Bernardetia sp. MNP-M8: one gene and its partner. The protein of the gene in region 1 binds, or shares a complex with, the protein of each later gene. Links are inferred from orthologs where the notes say so. Each region holds a gene or a part of one and is shown in the gene's direction. Other genes may lie near its edges.

The links.
Region 2: odhB (region 1) and V9L04_RS18385 share a complex: the UniProt entries of both Bacillus subtilis proteins name them as parts of the 2-oxoglutarate dehydrogenase (OGDH) complex. The link is inferred for Bernardetia sp. MNP-M8 from one-to-one orthologs.

Annotation. Positions count from the first base shown.
Region 1 is NZ_CP147012.1:2,577,795-2,581,059, forward strand. What follows is about bases 263-3,195. They hold odhB (2-oxoglutarate dehydrogenase complex dihydrolipoyllysine-residue succinyltransferase), read left to right. Parts: upstream 263-914; coding sequence 915-2,477; downstream 2,478-3,195. Other genes in these bases: V9L04_RS10670 (DUF3226 domain-containing protein), read left to right, coding at 263-742; V9L04_RS10680 (PAS domain-containing protein), read right to left, coding at 2,596-3,195. Also shown: V9L04_RS10665 (AAA family ATPase), read left to right, coding at 1-123; more of V9L04_RS10670, read left to right, coding at 128-262; more of V9L04_RS10680, read right to left, coding at 3,196-3,265. UniProt on the Bacillus subtilis protein: E2 component of the 2-oxoglutarate dehydrogenase (OGDH) complex which catalyzes the second step in the conversion of 2-oxoglutarate to succinyl-CoA and CO(2).
Region 2 is NZ_CP147012.1:4,543,894-4,547,676, forward strand. Bases 296-3,746 are described here. They hold V9L04_RS18385 (2-oxoglutarate dehydrogenase E1 component), read left to right. Parts: upstream 296-690; coding sequence 691-3,546; downstream 3,547-3,746. Other genes in these bases: V9L04_RS18380 (hypothetical protein), read left to right, coding at 296-500; V9L04_RS18390 (hypothetical protein), read left to right, coding at 3,724-3,746. In the rest of the region: more of V9L04_RS18380, read left to right, coding at 1-295; more of V9L04_RS18390, read left to right, coding at 3,747-3,783. UniProt on the Bacillus subtilis protein: E1 component of the 2-oxoglutarate dehydrogenase (OGDH) complex which catalyzes the decarboxylation of 2-oxoglutarate, the first step in the conversion of 2-oxoglutarate to succinyl-CoA and CO(2).

The DNA of each region.
Region 1 (3,265 bases):
TCAGAAATAGAATACGAAGGAAAATTAATTCGTTTGGATAATAAAAAAGGCAAAATCGTACAAGTAGATTTTGATAAAGAGGAATTAAAAATAGCTACTGACCAAAATATTGAAATAAGATAATTGAATGAAAAATACAACACAACAATTACTTGTCGAAGGAAAAGATGACCAAAATGTTATTTGGGCATTGTGTGGAAAATTTGATTTGAAACAAAATTTCAAAGTCGAAGATAGCCAAGGAATTGAAAAGTTAATCTCTCAAATTTCAGTTCGCTTGAAACAAGCATCTATTCATACATTAGGCATTGTTGTCGATGCAGATACACAGCTACAAAGTCGTTGGCAAAGTATCAAAACAGAATTTGCTAAGGAAAATATTATACTTCCCAATTCTATTTCTGAAAGTGGTTTTATTCAAGATTTTGAAGAAATAAGAATTGGTATTTGGATAATGCCAAACAATAAAACTGATGGAATGGTAGAAGATTTTATACAATTTTTGATTCCCAAAGACGATAAACTTTTACCTTTCGTGGATAAGCATTTAGAAGAAATAGAAAAACAAGGATTGAACAGATATAGCGAAACACATAAATCAAAAACTAGAATCCATGCATGGCTTGCTCTTCAAGAAAAATATACTCCAATGGGACAAGCCATTACAGTGAATTATTTGACTACTGACGAAGAAAACTGCCAACTATTTGTTGATTGGTTAAAAGAATTATTTAGAGCCTAGTTTATTTTCATCTCTAAACTTCAAAATACAAGTGGTATCATTTATCACAATTTTTTAGTATTTTTGAAGTATATTTAAACTATTGTAGTCTATTTTGAATTTTATACATAAATTCTTGATAAACCTGAGAAAACAACCAAAAAAACTGTAACGACAAAACTCCTAATACGATATGGCAAAAGAAATGAAAATACCTACTGTTGGCGAATCTATCACAGAAGTAGTCATCGCAAACTGGCTTGTAGAAGACGGCGACCACGTAGAAATGGACGACCTTATCTGTGAATTAGAATCTGATAAAGCAACTTTTGAAGTTCCTGCTGAAGCTGATGGAATCATAAGGTTCAAAGCAGAAGCTGGCGATACTTTAGAAATAGGCGCACTTCTTTGTGTAATCGAAGAGGGAGAAAATGGCAGCGAAACTAAAGAAGAAACCAAATCAGAAACAAAAGAAACTCCAAAACAAGATACAGCAAAAGCAGAGACATTTATCATGAAAATTCCGACAGTAGGCGAATCTATTTCGGAAGTAGTATTGGCAAACTGGCTTGTAGAAGATGGCGAAGAAGTAGAATTGGATGACCCAATCTGTGAATTAGAATCTGATAAAGCAAACTTTGAAGTTCCTGCTGAGAAAGCTGGAAAAGTATTTCACATGGTAGAAGCAGGCTCTACACTTGCTATTGGAGACGATTTTGCCAAAATCGAAATGGGTGGAAGTGGTTCTTCTTCTAGTTCAAGTAAAGAAACTACAAGCGCATCAAATGCTCCAAATAGTGATATGTATTCTAGTGAGGATTCAGGGTATGCAAAAGGACATGCTTCTCCTGCTGCTTCAAAAATGTTAGCTGAAAAAGGAATTGATGCAAGAGATGTAAAAGGAACAGGAAGAGATGGCAGAATAACAAAAGAAGATGCTCAAAATGCCCAAAAATCATCTTCTACATCTGCTCCTTCTCAACCAAAAGCTCCTGCATCTTCTAAGAAAGATGATAAAGCACCATCAAGTGCTGAAACACAAGGCGACCGTAGTACGAATGTAGAACGTATGTCTTCGCTTCGCAAAACAATTGCCAAACGTTTGGTAGCTGCAAAAAATCAAACAGCAATGCTTACTACTTTTAATGAAGTAGATATGTCGGCTGTTATGGAAATGCGTAAAAAATACAAAGATAAATTTAAGGAAACGCATGAAGTAGGTTTAGGATTTATGTCTTTCTTTACAAAAGCTGTAACGATGGCACTTATGGAAATTCCTGGGGTAAATGCTCAAATTACAGGTGATAATAATGATGAGATATTATATCATAATTATGCTGACGTTTCGATTGCAGTTTCTTCTCCTCGTGGTTTGGTTGTTCCTGTTATTCGTAATGCAGAACAGCTTTCTTTTGCAGGTGTAGAAAAAGAAGTGGTTCGTTTGGCTGTAAAGGCTAGAGATGGAAAACTTACTATAGACGAAATGTCTGGTGGAACATTTACTATCACAAATGGTGGTATTTTTGGCTCAATGCTTTCTACTCCAATCATTAATGCTCCTCAATCAGCTATTTTAGGACTTCATAATATTGTTGAGCGTCCTGTTGCGATTGATGGAAAAGTAGAAATTCGTCCAATTATGTATATCGCTCTTTCTTATGACCACAGAATCGTAGATGGAAAAGAATCTGTAACTTTCCTTTACAGAATCAAAGAATTGATTGAAGATCCTTCAAGATTACTTTTGGGAGTTTAGATTTTGTAATGATGTCGTTGGTGAGACACCAACAACGGCAATAGAGTTATGAAAAAGCCTTTACAATCATTTTGTAAAGGCTTTTTTGTTGAAATTTACTGAGATTTATGATGAGAATTTATTTTATAGGTAGTTCTACAAAGAAAGTCGTACCTGTATTTTCACCTATATTTTCGGTTTCGAACCAAATTTTGCCGTCATGCTTTTCAATGATTTTTCTGACAATATTAAGTCCTAATCCACTTCCTTCTCCTACTGGTTTGGTAGTAAAGAAAGCATCAAATATTTTTTGTTTGACTTCATCTGGCACTCCTTTTCCTGTATCTCTTACTGAAACAAGAATTTTATTTTCCTGCTTTTTGGTAGTCATATATATTTTGCCTTTCTTATTCTTGCTAGTATCTATGGCTTGAATAGCATTATGAAGCAAGTTTGTCCAAACTTGTGCTAGTTCGTCTTCATAGGCATTTATTAAAGGCAAATCTTCCATTTCTCTAATTACCTCAATTCCATATTTGAGTTTATTTTGATATAAAATCAATGTATTTTCTAAGCTTTCATTAATACTAGTAGGTTTCTTTTCTCCTGTATGATCTTGACGAGAAAAATTTTTGAGAGTAATAATAATTTTTGAAGCTTTTTCAGTTGCAATTCTGACAGTTGTATTACTTTTCATAATTGTAGATATTTCATAGATGGAATGAAAAAATTCTACAGCCTTAGGTAATTCTAAAAAGGGTTCATAGAGTTCTGTGTATTCGTTCAATCCTGTATCAACTAAAATATCA
Region 2 (3,783 bases), 2.0 Mb from region 1 along the record:
GGTATAGCTATTGTGTCACGCCAAATAAAATAATTGTTGCATTCTATCAGCAAAATGATTTGAAAATATTCGATAGAAAAGGAGTTTTGATAGAAGTAAAAAAAGACTTTTTTGAAGGTTTTACGCCATATCAAATTCAATTAGATGACTCTTTGGAAAACTTATGGATAGCAACAGGAGCAGGACAGGTTGTTCTTTGTAAAAATATAAATACAGGTGATACTATATTTGAGCTGGGAATTCCTTATGAGGAATATAGTCCATTGAGTTTTCCAGAGGAAATTAATAGAGTTGAAAACAAACTTTATATCGCTGAAATGGGTAATAGATGTGTTTCTGTTCTTAACTTAATTACTAAAAAACGAACTATTTACTCAAAATTTAATGAACCTGTTTGGGGTTTTTCTAAGTTTTCAACTCACGAAATAATACGGTTAGACTCTGGGGTTTATTATAGAAGAAGTAATTCAAAAATGGATTTTCATAAAATTGTAACCTAAAAAATTACAGGTTTTTTGTTCTTTTATGAGTATGGGTTTTCAATTCTTTGTAAAATAGAACACTTTATTGTAATTTCGTTCTAAATTTCATAATTTCTTATTCAATAAGAAATTCAAGAGTATAAGACTAGTAAAAAACTAGAAAAAGAGTGTCTAATAAATGCTTTTTTTATAAATATAACCCAAAAAAATGGACAAACTCTCATACCTTTCCAATGCCGAAAACTCGTATATCGAAGGATTGTATCAAGATTATCAAAAAGATGCAAATTCGGTAGATGCTAGTTGGCAACGATTTTTTGAAGGCTTTGAATTTTCAATGTCAGAGTATGACACTGAAACAGGAGAAGTTACCAAAACAAATAAAAATGGCTCAAACGGACACGCTATTGGTACAGAAACCGTAAATCAAAAAAGTTTTGCCGACTCACTTCCTGCTGGTCTTGATGAAGACAAACTAAAACAAGAAATTTCTGTCAAAAAACTAATTGATGGCTATCGTTTGCGTGGACACTTGCAAGCCAAAACAAACCCAGTTCGTCCTCGTAGAGACCGACATGCACGTTTGAAACTAGAAGATTTTGGTTTTACAGAAGCTGATTTAAGCAAAAAATTTAGAGCAGGAAACGAAATTGGAATTGGAGAAGCAACCCTTCAAGAAATCATTGATCGTTTGAAAATGATTTATGAGAGTGGAATTGGTTTTGAGTTTATGTCTATCCGTGAACCTGATGTAAAATATTGGTTCAGAAAAAAAGTAGAAGTAGATTATCCAAAATTCAAATTAGACCATCAACAAAAAGAACGTATTTTACAGAAACTCAATGAAGCATCTGTATTCGAAAACTTTTTGCATACTAAATATTTAGGTCAAAAACGTTTCTCTTTAGAAGGAGGAGAATCAACTATTCCAGCTCTTGATGCCATTATTAATGAAGGAGCAAAACTAGGAGTAGAAGAAGTAGTAATTGGAATGGCTCACCGTGGTCGTCTCAATGTTTTGGTAAATATTATGGGCAAAACCTATGCTCAAGTATTTAACGAATTTGAAGGAAATGTTTCTGACGAACTTTTAGGTTTGGGAGATGGCGATGTGAAATATCACATGGGTTATTCTTCACAAGTAGAAACTCCAAATGGAGAAAAAGTGTATTTACGTCTTGCTCCAAATCCTTCTCACTTAGAAGCTGTTGCTCCAGTAGTGCAGGGTTATACTCGTGCAAAATTAGATTATTTGCATGGAAGAGATAAAAAGAAGGCTCTACCAATTATTATTCATGGCGATGCAGCTCTTGCAGGACAAGGAATTGTCTATGAAGTAGCTCAAATGTCTGAATTAGAAGGCTATACAGTAGGTGGAACAATCCATTTTGTAATCAATAATCAAGTTGGTTTTACAACAGATTTTTATGATGGTCGTTCTTCAAACTATTGTACAGATATTTCACAACTTACAGAAACTCCTGAGATTCATGTAAATGGGGATGATCCTGAAGCTGTTGTTTTTGCTGTAAAATTAGCAACTGAATACCGTCAGAAATTCCATAAAGATGTGTATGTAGATATGGTTTGTTATCGTCGTTATGGTCATAATGAAGCAGATGAACCAAAATTTACACAACCTCATTTATATAATTTGATAGGAAAACATCCAAATCCTAGAAAATTATATATAGAAAAATTGACAAAAGAAGGAGATATTACTAGCAAACTTGCGAAAGACATGGAAAAATCTTTCAAAAAAATGCTGCAAGAACGCTTAGATGATGTTAGACAAAAACCACTTCCTTACGAATATCAAGAATTAGAACAAGTTTGGAAAAACATGCGTCGCTCTGAAGCAGAAGATTTTGATGTTTCTCCAAAAACTTCAATTACACAAGAACATATTGATAAAGTTGGTAAAGCACTTACGACTATTCCAGAAGGTTTTAATCCTTTAAAACAGATTGATAAATTACTTTCTGAAAGAAATAGAATGTTCTTTGAAGATAAAGTTTTAGATTGGGCAAGTGCCGAACTTTTGGCGTATGGTTCTGTTATTTTGGATGGTCATACTGTCCGTTTTACAGGACAAGATGTTCGTAGAGGTACGTTTTCACATCGTCATGCTGTTTTGAGCGATGCAGAAACAAACGAAACTTACAACAATCTTAATCACTTAGAAGGAAAAGATGGAGAAGATTTACCTCCTTTTGATATTTATAATTCTCTTCTTTCTGAATATGGCGTTTTAGGTTTTGAGTTTGGTTATGCTATGGCAAATCCGAATGCTCTCACAATTTGGGAAGCTCAGTTTGGAGATTTTGCCAACGGAGCGCAAATCATGATTGACCAATTCATTACGAGTAGTGAAACAAAATGGCAACGTACAACTGGTTTGGTTCTTTTGCTTCCTCACGGTTACGAAGGGCAAGGGCCTGAACACTCAAATGCTCGTCCTGAACGTTTCTTGCAACTTTCAGCAGAATACAATATTATTGTTGCTAATGTAACAAAACCTGCAAATTTCTTCCACTTGATGCGTCGTCAAATGGCTTGGGATTTCCGTAAACCTTGTGTTTTGATGTCTCCAAAATCTCTTTTAAGACATCCAAAAGTAGTTTCTCCAATTGAAGATTTTACAGATGGAAAATTTGAAGAAGTATATGGAGATGAGTATGCAGATAAGAAAAATGTAAAACGAGTTCTTCTTTGTTCTGGTAAAGTATATTATGATTTATTAGACAGACAAGAAAAAGAAGAACGCAAAGATGTTGCAATTGTACGAGTAGAGCAGCTTCATCCTTTCCCTAAAAAGCGTATTTATGAAGAAATTAATAAATATGGTAAGAAAGTAGAAGTTGTTTGGGTACAAGAAGAACCTGAAAATATGGGAGCATGGCTTTTTGTTTTGCGTATGCTTTATAAAGAATGGATTGAAGAAAAACGTCCGACATTGAATGTTATTTCAAGAAAAGCAAGTGCTTCTCCAGCAACAGGTTATTCAAAAGTTCATGCCAAAACACAACAAGCTATCGTTGATGAGGCTTTTGATGTGAAGTAAGAATTTATTTGTAGGTCAAAAGACTTGCCTTTGACTAATATAAAATAACTACAAAGACCATTTTTCATTTTTTGAAAAATGGTCTTTTTTTTATGAAAATAATAAGGTTGTGCGACATTTTATATTAATTCTTCGTAAAGTGATAAACTATTTTTAATTTAACTATATTATTTTACTATGAAAAAATACAATTTTTTACTTACTTCTGTCAAAATTAGTTTTCTTTTCCTTTTAGCA